3 regions of the Kitasatospora sp. NPDC059648 genome follow, and region 2 is predicted to be linked to each of the others. Evidence: riboswitches for the same ligand, from Rfam matches in the RefSeq annotation. Region 2 holds a riboswitch; each other region holds the start of a gene.
The links. A riboswitch is a leader RNA that binds a small molecule or an ion and turns the genes downstream of it on or off. The one in region 2 is predicted to bind cyclic di-AMP.

Region 1: linked by a shared signal. The riboswitch ahead of ACFV1W_RS36415 (hypothetical protein) and the one ahead of ACFV1W_RS06760 (M23 family metallopeptidase) in region 2 are both predicted to bind cyclic di-AMP.
Region 3: linked by a shared signal. The riboswitch ahead of ACFV1W_RS11810 (NlpC/P60 family protein) and the one ahead of ACFV1W_RS06760 (M23 family metallopeptidase) in region 2 are both predicted to bind cyclic di-AMP.

What each region holds. Positions count from the first base shown of each region.
Region 1 is NZ_JBHWDU010000110.1:5,975-8,230, forward strand. Features, by position in the region: gene ACFV1W_RS36415 (hypothetical protein) at 1-1,329, opposite strand, end outside; cyclic di-AMP (ydaO/yuaA leader) riboswitch at 1,332-1,454, opposite strand; gene ACFV1W_RS36420 (esterase/lipase family protein) at 1,709-2,256, opposite strand, start outside.
Region 2 is NZ_JBHWDU010000007.1:37,987-40,242, reverse strand. Features, by position in the region: gene ACFV1W_RS06765 (DUF2470 domain-containing protein) at 1-250, shown strand, start outside; gene ACFV1W_RS06760 (M23 family metallopeptidase) at 619-1,206, opposite strand; cyclic di-AMP (ydaO/yuaA leader) riboswitch at 1,210-1,385, opposite strand; gene ACFV1W_RS06755 (MFS transporter) at 1,787-2,256, shown strand, end outside.
Region 3 is NZ_JBHWDU010000014.1:69,235-71,490, forward strand. Features, by position in the region: gene ACFV1W_RS11805 (NlpC/P60 family protein) at 1-508, shown strand, start outside; cyclic di-AMP (ydaO/yuaA leader) riboswitch at 849-1,002, shown strand; gene ACFV1W_RS11810 (NlpC/P60 family protein) at 1,013-2,137, shown strand.

The DNA of each region.
Region 1 (2,256 bases), on a different contig from region 2:
CTTGCCGTCGGAGAACACCTTGACGCCGTTGACGTACCAGTCCACCGAGTCGGCGCCGTAGTACGTGCCGATGGTGACCCACTGGTCCTTGGCGACGGCCTTGGCGTCGGTGTAGTAGTCAGGGTTGCCGGGGTTGACGTGGTTGGTCAGCTCCAGCAGGTTCGGGTTGTCGGGGTGGTACTCGAAGGAGTCGACCTCTCCGTTGCCGTTCTTCCACGTCCACAGGGCCGGCCAGGCGCCGGTGCCGGAAGGCAGCTCGACCCGGGTCTCGGCGTAGTCACCGGCCTTGACCTGGAAGCCCTCGGTGGAGCCCCCGGTGGTCAGGAAGCCGGTGTTCCAGGACTGCTGGCCGTTCTCCAGGGTGGGGCCGCCAGGGGTGGCGGTGAAGGTGGCGACGCCGTTCGCGACGCTGACGTTGTTCTTGTTCAGCCAGTCGAGCTTGTTGTCGTCCGGGTTGTGGTTGCCGTACTTGTACGCGGTGCTCTTGTCCCCGACCCAGCGCTTGCCCCAGTCGATCGGGCCGCTGAACTCGTCGGACCAGGTCAGCGCCTTACCGGCGATCGGGGAGGCCGGTGCCGGGGTGCTCGGGTTCGCGGGGGCGCTCTGGCCGGTGGTGGCGCTCGGGCTCACGGTCGGCACGGTGGTCGACGCCGTGGCGCTCGGGCTCGCGGTCGGCACGGTGGTCGACGCCGTGGCGCTCGGGCTCGCGGTCGGCACGGTGGTCGAGGCCGTGGCGGTCGGCGTGGCCGTCGGGGACGGCTCGGCAGTGGGAGTGGCGGTCGGCGTGGCCGTCGGGGACGGCTCGGCAGTGGGAGTGGCGGTCGGCGTGGCCGTCGGGGACGGGGCGGGCGTCGACGTGCCGGCGCGGGAGACCACCAGCTGCTGCGAGGGCAGGTTGTGCCAGCCGCCGCCGAGGTCCTGCCAGAAGCCGAACTGGGTGTACGTCCCGGCGGGCAGGGTGCGTACGCCGCTGGTGAAGGTGAATCCGCTCGGGCAGAGCCGGACGTCGGCGGCGTTGCCCGGGAAGTCCAGGTTGGTGCCGCGCGCGTCGCGGACGCCCACGCCGACGGTCCTGGCGACGAAGCAGGACGAGGAGTGCAGGCTCAGCGAGGCGGTGGTGGCCTTGCCCGCGACCATGGCGGCGGGGGCGATCCGGTCCTGGGTGACGGTCGGGCCGGCGGCTGCCTGGGCACCGGCGACTGCCGGCAGCCCGAGCAGGCCGGCGCCGCTGATCGCGAACGCGCCGGTCGCGGCGAGTGCGGCGTTGCGTCCGCGGTGGGACGGGCGGGCGTGGCGGGGCGCGCGACGGCGCCCGGCAGGCTGGGGCACGGGAGTCCTCTGCGACGCCTGCGGGGTGAGCTGTCGGATTCGGGCTGCAGTTGCCCGGCCGCCTGTGGAGCGGCTTCACCCCTAGCCGCAGCCCGCACGCTGGTGCGTACGGGCCGGGCACTGACCTTGGTTCCCCCGCTCCCGTCCGCTGTCGTGCTCGGCTGCCCGCCGGCGGGTGGACAGGACTCGGCGCCCCGGCGGCGGGGTCCGCGAGGGCGGACGACCCGTTGCAGGCTAGGCAGGCTGTGCGTGAACGGACAACTCCACCGGGCCGGTTGTCGCGCAGCTCACAGTGGTGTCGATCAACGACGCTGCGTGGCCGCCGAGTTGATCAGTCCCGGCACCTCGGCCGGGGGTTCGGATGTCCAGCCCCGGGGGTTCAGCCGAGCCAGGCGGCCACCTGGCTCTCGGCCTCCGGCGACCAGGCCAGTTCCAGGTGGTTGAGCCCGCCGAGCAGCCGGGTGCCGCCGACGGTCGCGATGCCGGTGGTGTCCAGGGCGCTCGCGGTGAACACGATGCCGTCGCTGGGACCGCGGTTCTCGTCGAGCACGCCCGGGATGTCGGCCGAGCCGCCCGCGAGGAGGTAGGTGGGTATCGAGGCGGGGATTCCGGCCCGCTGGAGCGGGGCGACCAGCGAGCCTGCGTCGATGGCCGCCTGGATGCCCTGGCCGGAGGTGTAGAAGCCCTGGCCGCCGTAGTAGGTGGTCCACCAGTCCTGGGCGGTGGTGTCCACCCCGTAGGCGGCGTCCCAGCGGGCGAGCAGCTGGCGCTGGCCCGGGTAGCAGTCGCTGCCGCCGGTCGGCAGCACTCCCAGGCAGGGCTGCGCGGTGTACGTGCCGTAGCAGGTCATGTACAGGTGGGGGGACGGCGCGTTGGCGGTACCGCCGCAGGCCGGCCAGGTGGCCAGGTCGAAGTCCCAGCCGTGGG
Region 2 (2,256 bases):
CGACGACCACGCCGACGCCCTCGACCTGCTCACCGGGCTGCTCGACCCGGCCCTGCTCACCCACCGCCCCGCCGTGCGACCGCTCGCCCTGGACCGCCACGGCCTGGTGCTGCGCCTGGACCACTCGCACGGCCACCGCGACGTCCGCCTGGTTTTTCCCGAACCCGCCCGCGACACCGAGGACTTCGGCCACCGGATGCACGAGCTCCTCACCGCGGCCCAGCACGGCCTGCCGGCCCACCGGAGCTAGGCGCACAGCTCCGGCCGCGGTCGCCGACGGCGAACGAGCAGGTGGCGGCCGGCCCTTGGAAGACCGTCACCGCCCCGGGGCCCGACCGCCGCCGCCCCGGCCGGCGCATACCGGCCCCGAGCTTGTCCCATCGCAGGAGACAGCCGGGGTGACGCCACGCTCGAAGCACCGAACGCCGCGGGGCCGAAAACGGCAAGGGCCGGCCCGGCTTCGGGGAAGATGTCCCGTGAAGCCGGGCCGGCCGTGGGCGTGTCCCGCGCCCATGTCCACTATCGCGGCGGTCATCCGGTCGAGCGGTCACCCGACATGACCATCCCGGAGGACCGTTTCGCCCCCGCGACAGCGGTGGTTCCTGAAACCCGGTGGGGTCAGAGCGCGACGCCGTGCGCCCGCAGGTAGGCGACCGGGTTGATGTCCGAGCCGTAGTTCGGACCGGTGCGGACCTCGAAGTGCAGGTGCGGGCCGGTCACGTTGCCGGTGGCGCCGGAGAGGCCCAGCTGCTGGCCGACGGTGACGCGCTGGCCGATCTTCACGCCGATCACGGACAGGTGCGCGTACTGCGCGTACTTGCCGTCCGCGAGCTTGATCTCGACCTGGTTGCCGTAGGCGCCGCCGTTGCCGGCCTGCACCACGACGCCGTTGGCGATCGCGCGCACCGGGGTGCCGGTGGAGCAGACGAAGTCCTGGCCGGTGTGGTGGCCGGAGGCCCACATCGAGCCGGCCACGCCGTAGGCCTCGCCCAGCACCGGCTTGGCCAGCGGGGCGACGAAGCCGGAGCTGACGACCTTGGCGGCCGGTGCGGCCGCGACGACCTGGGCAGCGGCGGCCTGACCGCTCATCGTGGTCACCAGCGGCAGGACGAAGGAGGCACCGGCGACGGTGGTGGCGATGCCGATGCGGGCGGCACGGGGCAGGGCGAAACGGGGCAGGGCGAAACGACGAGCCTGTGCAGGCATGGGATTTCCTCTCCGACGCCTGCGAGGTGAGCTGTCGGGTTCGGGCTGGAGTTGCCCGGCCGCATGCGCGGCTTCACCCCGAGCCGGTCCTGGACGTCCGCGCCCTGAAAAGCACGAACTCCGGTCCGGCGACTTACCTGTGGGTCCCCCGCTCCTGCCGTACAGAGCTCAGTTCGAACCACCGGGCAGCGGCAGGACTCGGCGTTCCACCCGGCGGATCCGTCCGGACTGGCCGGGCGGTCGCTGAACTAAAACTCATCCGTTCGGGGGACGCAATGTCGATCTCTCGAACCGGCAATCGACGCCCGCAACGCGGTGACCCTCCGAATGATCCGCCACACCGTACGTGCACAATCCATTCACCCCGCGCCACTGATCCGCGACCCTGCGCCGATCACCACACCCCCGCGCGACCATCCGTTCACGCACCGTCCCCGACCGACACGCCTCCCGGTGACCCTTGTCACGTGCGCCCCACGGGGCGCAGGATCGGGCCGTGACCACCTCCGAAGCCGGCTCCCTGCGCCTGGGCACCGCACGGGGACGCTGGGTGCTGCTCGCGACGGTGCTCGGCTCCAGCATGGCGATGCTCGACGGCACCGTGGTGAACGTCGCCCTGCCCCGGATCGGCACCGACCTCGGCGCCTCCCTCGCCTCCCTGCAATGGACCCTGAACGCCTATCTGCTCACCCTGGCGGGCCTGATCCTGCTCGGCGGCGCGCTCGGCGACCGCTACGGCCGGCGCAAGGTCTTCCTGATCGGCGTGGTCTGGTTCGCCGCCGCCTCCGCGGCCTGCGCCGCCTCCCCGACCATCCACGTGCTGGTCGCCGCCCGAGCCGTCCAGGGCATCGGCGGCGCACTGCTCACCCCGGGCTCGCTCGCGATGCTCCAGGCGGTCTTCCACCCTGACGACCGCTCGGCCGCGGTGGGCCTGTGGTCCGGCCTGGGCGGGGTGTCGGCCGCCGTCGGCCCCTTCCTCGGCGGCTGGCTGGTGGACGGGCCCGGCTGGCGCTGGATCTTCCTGCTGAACCTGCCGCTGGCCGCCGCGGT
Region 3 (2,256 bases), on a different contig from region 2:
GGCCAAGGCGGACGTCAACCAGAAGCTGAAGGCCGCGCAGGACCTGCTGAACTCGCTCAGCGCCGCGGACCGGGCCGCGCTGAAGGCCCAGCAGCAGCAGGACGACCGCGCCTCGCGCGGCGCGGCCCGGGTCGACCTCAGCAGCCTGCCGCCGGCCAGCGGTTACGCGGCCGTGGCCGTCGCCAAGGCGATGAGCAAGCAGGGCTCGCCGTACGTGTGGGGCTCCACCGGGCCGAACACCTTCGACTGCTCGGGCCTGATGGTCTGGTCGTACGCCCAGGCCGGCGTCTCGCTGCCGCGCACCTCGCAGGAGCAGGGCAACGTCGGCACCCGGGTGCCCTCGCTGGACCAGGCCCAGCCGGGCGACCTGGTGATCTACGGCAGCGACCGGCACCACGTCGGGATGTACATCGGCAACGGCATGGTGGTCCACGCGCCGCACACCGGTGACGTCGTGAAGGTGATGAAGGCCGACGCGATGCCGATCAACACGATCCGCAGGGTCTGACGGCCCGACACGCCCGGGGGGTTCGACTCCGCCCCTGTGATCCGCGCCACCTCCCGATCCGGGGGGTGGCGCTTCAGGCTTGCCCATTGCCCGACCGAGCGGTGAGCGTCGATCAGCTTTGCGTGCAGCAGTGATCACGATCAGTCATTTTCACAAATGAACATGGGTAACCTTCCGTCTTTTTTCTGACAAGGATTTGAACGGATCACGGTTCAGTTACTAGGGTCGTGCCCCGAACCACCGCACTGTCGATCACCCAGCCTGGGTGGCGGCGGTGGTTTCCGTCGAGTTCGCGAAACAGCGGGGCAGGTCGAAGCGACTGCCCGACAGGGGAGCCCAGTGGTCGGGGGCGCTGCGGAGCGGAGCCGGGGAACCATGTTCCTCCGGGGTGAATCGGCGCCAGGTCGGCCGCTGGTGAGGCCGTGAGGCGTCGTAGGGCATGCTTCCGGCCCGAACCCGTCAGCTCACCCGGTAGGCGGATGTAGGAAGAAGGAGTCCGCCTTCGTGGCGTCCCATCGTCGTCCCAAGCCCGCCAGCCGCGCTCGTGTCTCGATCCTGACCGGTTTCGCCGCCGCGGCCGTCGCCCTCTCCGCGCAGACCGGCGCGCACGCCGACCCGCAGCCGACCAAGGAACAGGTCAAGGAGCAGGTCGACCAGCTCAACGAGCAGGCCGAGCAGGCGACCGAGAAGTACAACGCGGCGCAGGAGAAGCAGCAGGAGCTGGAGAAGCAGGTCTCCGGCCTGCAGGACCAGGTGGCCCGTCAGCAGGCGCAGGTGACCGACCTGCAGGGCGGCCTCGCCGAGATCGCCGGCGAGCAGTACCGCAACGGGGGCATATCCCCGACCGTCCAGCTGATGTTCTCCTCCAGCCCGGACAACTTCCTCAACCAGGCCGGGGCGCTGAACCAGGCCGGTGACACCCAGAAGAACCAGCTGAAGCAGCTCCAGGAGCAGCAGCGCAAGCTGGACCAGGACCGCACCGAGGCGCAGGGCAAGCTCGCCGAGCTGGAGTCCACGACCGCGCAGCTGAAGGCGTCCAAGGAGGACGTCCAGAACAAGCTGAAGGCGGCCCAGGACCTGCTCAACACGCTGACCGAGCAGGAGCGCCAGGCGATCAAGGCGGCCGAGGACAAGGCCGCCGCCGACGCCAAGGCCAAGGCGGACGCCGCCGCGCAGGCCTCCCAGTCGGGCTCCGGTGACCGCGCTTCGCGCGACAGCGGCCGCTCCGACCTCGGGTCGGGCTCCTCGAACGCGCCGGTCAAGATCGCCCCGGGCAGCTCGCACGGTGCCGCCGCGCTGGCCGCCGCCGCCACCAAGGTCGGCAGCCCGTACGTCTGGGGCGCCACCGGCCCCAGCTCCTTCGACTGCTCCGGCCTGATGGTCTGGGCGTTCAACCAGGCCAACGTGTCGCTGCCGCGCACCTCGCAGGAGCAGGCCGGCGCCGGCACCCGGATCGGCACGGACCTCTCCCAGGCCCAGCCCGGCGACCTGCTGATCTTCTACAGCGACGCCCACCACGTCGGCATCTACGCGGGCAACGGCCAGGTGCTGCACGCGCCCAAGCCGGGTGCCTCGGTGCGCTACGAGGCCGTCTCCAACATGCCGCTGGCTTCCATCGTGCGGGTCTGATCCCCGCCAGGTCCTCGCAGGCCCGGTCCTCCGCCACGGAGGGCCGGGCCTGCGGCTTTTCCGGCGGCTCGGTCGAATGTCCGAATAGGGGTCAAATATTCGGGTCGGGAGGGGTTTGG